Regions from separate parts of the Streptomyces sp. IBSBF 3136 genome, predicted to be linked through region 1. Evidence: riboswitches for the same ligand, from Rfam matches in the RefSeq annotation. Region 1 holds a riboswitch; the other holds the start of a gene.
What was found. Region 1 has a riboswitch for cyclic di-AMP ahead of V7E45_RS14665 (C40 family peptidase). Riboswitches for the same ligand answer to the same signal wherever they lie in the genome.

Region 1 (2,196 bases):
CTGCTCCACGCGCTCCTTCATCTCGCCCGCGGCCTTGTTGGTGAAGGTGATCGCGAGGATCTGGCCGGGGTGCACCTGCCGCTCGGCGAGCAGGTGGGCGATGCGGTGGGTGAGCACCCGGGTCTTGCCCGAGCCGGCGCCGGCGACGATGAGCAGCGGTGAGCCGGCGTGGACGACGGCCGCGCGCTGGTTCTCGTTCAGCCCGTCGAGGAGCGCGGCCGCGTCGAGCGCGGGGCGGGGGGCGCCGTCACGGTAGTGGGCGTCACGGTCCGGCGGCACGTCGAACTTCCCGCCGAACAGATCGTCCGGAACGGGCTCCGGCGCGTGATCGTCCTCGGGCGGCGGCGGGTGTTCCTCCTCGTGCCCACGAGGGGCCTGGAGGTCCGCCAGGAAGCTGTCGTCAAAGAGGCTGCTCATCGCTCTACGAGTCTAGGGCGCCGCACCGACAACCGGTCCCCGCCCCTGAAACCCGGCCCGCGCGGGGTTCGCAACCGGACACGACGCACCGCGGCCGGTCCTCACGCCGCGGGGGCCGACATGGCCCTCACGCTGCGAAAGCGCCCTGTCACACCGGTGTGAAACATGGGCCAGGTCACGGAAATGTATCGGACATAAGGCACACCAACCTTCACAGGAGTCACACGAGTTGGCTAGGTTGCCGTCAGGCCGCACGCACCCCTTCCGGCGAACGTCGCCGGGCGTCGTGGCCTCCGCCGAGTCCGGTGCGCCTCACGCGGCCGGAGCCGGGGACCCACCGATCCCGGGGTGAATCGGCCGACTCCCGACCGGGACGACGCCGTAGGGCAACCCTTCCGAACCACCCGCCCGAACCCGACAGCTAACCCGGTAGGCGGCACGTTGGAAGGAGTCGCCACCCTTGGCGTCGCACCGCAAGCCGCGGCCCGGCGGAAGTGGACCGGGTCTGCGCACCCCCGCTCTCGCCACCGCCGCGTTCACCTCCGTGGCCGTCCTGTCCCAGACGGCCGAGGCGGCCCCCGTCGACGACGGCAGGCCGAGCGTGGAGGAGATCGAGAAGAAGATCGACGAGTTCTACCGGCGGGCCGAGTCGCCGGCCGCGCCGTCCGAGGACACCCAGGAACGGACCGGACGGCAGTGGGGCCGGCTGGACTCACTGCGCGGGAAAGCGGCGTTCAGCGACGGCCCGCAGGAGCCGGAGCGGGACCAGCGCCCGCCCGACTACTTCCACCAGACCCGGCTGATGGACCGGCTGGCCTCGACGGTGAAGAAGCGCCAGGAGACCGCCAGGAGCACCGAGACCGACGCCGAGGCCCCGGTTCCGGGCCCCCCGGCGCACGCCCCCGAGCGCGCCGGAGCCGCCGGCCGGCGGCAGGAGGCCGCCCCCGCGGCCGCACCGGCGTACGACCCGAAGACCGCCAAGGCGGCCGTCCAGCACAAGCTCGCCGCCGCCCGCGGACTGCTGGCCCGGCTGACCGCCCCGGCGGAGCCGCCGCCGGCCCCGGCCCTGGCTCCGACAACGGCCCCGGCACCTGCCCCGGCTGCGCCCCTGGCCCAGGCCCAGGCCCCGACACCGGCCGAGGCCGGACCGCGCGGGCCGCGGGAGGCCGCGGCACCGTCGTACGGGACGTCCCCGGGCGGGCGTGCCACCAGGGCCGGCCTGGCGATCGCGTTCGCCCGCGCCCAGATCGGCAAGCCGTACGTGAACGGGGCCAGCGGGCCCGGCTCCTACGACTGCGCCGGTCTCACCCGGGCCGCCTGGAAGGCCGCCGGTGTCATCCTGCCGCGCACCGCCCGTGCCCAGGCCGCCCTGGGCACGACGGTCCCGCTCGCCGACGCGCGCCCCGGTGACCTGGTCTTCTTCCACGAAGACCTGAGCCATGTGGGCCTGTGCACGGGGGACGGGACGATGATCCACGCGCCGGGGCCCGGCGCGTACGTCCGCGAGGAGTCCGTCCAGCACGGCGGCGACCGGGTCGTCCACAGCGTGGTCCGGCCCGCCTGACGCGCGTCCGCGCGTCCGGACGCCCGGATGCGCGGACGTACCGTCGTCGTCTTTTCGAGCCCCACGCGCGCGTGGCCTCGCCGTGCGGCTCGCGCGGCTCCCTAGCATCTGGATCATGCCCGGCATCTCAGGTCTGCGCGCGTGGTGGGCGGAGCGTCCGCCGGCGGCGGGCGCCGCCGTCCTGGCGACCGGCATCGTCTCGATCGCCCTCCACA
Region 2 (2,196 bases), on a different contig from region 1:
CATGGCCGTACCCCCCGCATACGCACTGATCGCCACCGACCTGGACGGGACGCTGCTGCGTGCTGACGACACCGTCTCCGACCGGTCGCTGGCCGCGCTCGAACGGGCGGCGCGGGCCGGCGCCCGGCACCTGGTGGTGACCGGCCGGCCGGCCCCCCGGGTACGGCCCCTGCTGGACGCGCTCGGCTGCACGGGGCTCGCGGTGTGCGGGCAGGGCGCGCAGGTGTACGACGCCGGGACGGACCGCATGCTGTGGTCGGTCCGGCTGGACCGGGAACTGGCCGAGACCGCGCTCGGCAAGATCGAGGCCGAGGTGGGCCAGGTCTACGCGGCCGTCGACCAGGACGGCGTGGACGGGCTCACCCTGATCGAACCGGGGTACCTGATGCCGCACCCGACCCTGCCCGCGGTGCGGGTGGACCGGCGCGACGACCTGTGGAGCGAGCCCATCAGCAAGGTGCTGCTGCGCCACCAGGCGCTGTCGGACGACGAGTTGGCGTCGATCGCGCGGTCGGCGGTGGGCTCGCTCGCGACCGTCACGATGTCGGGTCCGGGGACCGTGGAACTCCAGCCGTGCGGTGTGACCAAGGCGACGGGGCTGGCACTGGCCGCGGACCACCTGGGGATCGCCGCCGGCCGGGCCCTCGCCTTCGGCGACATGCCCAACGACATTCCGATGTTCGACTGGGCCGGACACGGTGTGGCCATGGCCAACGCCCATCCCGAGCTGAAGGCGGTGGCCGACGAGCTCACCACGTCGAACGAGGACGACGGCATCGCCGTCGTCCTCGAAAGACTGTTCCCGACCGACTGACCGGGACCTCAGTGGTGATCAGTCACCGGTGCCGGTCAGTAGGCGCCGAAGACGTTGTCGATCGACCCGTACCGCTTGGCCGCGTAGTTGCAGGCGGCGGTGATGTTGGCGACCGGGTCGTAGATGTTGAAGGACGTTCCGGCCACGTGGTACGCGGTGAACGTCGGGTCGATGACCTGGAGCAGGCCCTTGGACGGGATGCCCGCGGCGGCGTTGGAGTCCCACAGGTTGATGGCGTTCGGGTTGCCGGACGACTCACGGATCACGTTGCGGTAGATGCCGTTGTAGGTGCCCGGTATGGCCTTCTCCTTCATGATCGCGAGGGACTCGCGGATCCAGCCGTCGAGGTTGTTGGGGTACCCGGCCGGGGTGGTGGAGACGGTCGTGGCGGCGGGGGTGGCGGCGGAGGCGGCCGTCGCGCCGATGAGGGGGAGCGCGAGGACGGCGGCACCGGTACCGGCGACGGCGAGCGTGCGGAAGAGACGGTTGGTGCGGCGCTGGGCGGCAGCAGGCATGGCGAACATCCTCTCCGTCGCCTGCGGGGTGAGCTGTCGGGTTCGGGCGGGGAGGTGCCCGGCCGTGCCCCTGGGGGGAGGCACGACTTCACCCCTAGCCGTCCCGGCGCGACGTGTGCCGTCCGGTCCGGCGACTTACCTGGTTCCCCCGCTCCTGCCGTACGAATGAGTTCGTCGATGGGTGGTGTCAGACGCGGCAGGATTCGGCGTTCGCCTGACAGGCCCGGAAGCTATGCGAGAGCACATGTCCGGAACAAGCGTCGGATTCACATAAAGCACTAGTTGACCTTGGTCTGTGCCTTATGGGGTACTTGATCCTTTGCGGTTGCCAACCCTCAACTGGCCACTGCGGCAAGGGCGGACCGGGGGTGGCGCGATCGTTCGGGTACACGGGCGACCGTGACCCAACTCACGAAATGGCAAAGCGTATCAAATCAGACATGGGGGATTCGAGACATTCGCTGGCCATGGCACGAAAGGAGTAATCCAGCCACCGCGCAGTTCGCGACAAAATGGACTAGTTCGGCGTAAGTCGGTAGAACTCAGCTCTTATCAGATGATCGAAAACATACCGGCCGTGATCCGATACCGCCCGGGCTGGACCGGTGGGCGCTATCGGTGATCGAAACAGGACCGGATACGCTGACTTGAGTGATGGCAGCGACCTATCGACAAACCGTGTAATCGCGCAGCAGACACCAGCAGACAGGAGACCCCTCGTGACCGTCGTCGGGCCGTTCGGGCTGAGCGTGCGGGACCAGGCTCTGGAAGCCGATGTCCAGGCCGGATTGGCGGCTGTCGAGGAAGGCTTGCTCGAAGCCACCAAGAGCGAGGTCCCGTTCATCACGGAGGCCGCGCAGCACCTTG

Region 2: another riboswitch for cyclic di-AMP. It lies ahead of V7E45_RS05495 (transglycosylase SLT domain-containing protein); the one in region 1 lies ahead of V7E45_RS14665 (C40 family peptidase).

Annotation. Positions count from the first base shown of each region.
Region 1 is NZ_JAJSZC010000055.1:17,995-20,190, forward strand. Features, by position in the region: gene pcrA (DNA helicase PcrA) at 1-417, opposite strand, end outside; cyclic di-AMP (ydaO/yuaA leader) riboswitch at 702-869, shown strand; gene V7E45_RS14665 (C40 family peptidase) at 878-1,981, shown strand; gene V7E45_RS14670 (tellurite resistance/C4-dicarboxylate transporter family protein) at 2,097-2,196, shown strand, end outside.
Region 2 is NZ_JAJSZC010000015.1:33,897-36,092, forward strand. Features, by position in the region: gene V7E45_RS05490 (HAD family hydrolase) at 2-814, shown strand; gene V7E45_RS05495 (transglycosylase SLT domain-containing protein) at 850-1,329, opposite strand; cyclic di-AMP (ydaO/yuaA leader) riboswitch at 1,333-1,516, opposite strand; gene V7E45_RS05500 (polyprenyl synthetase family protein) at 2,049-2,196, shown strand, end outside.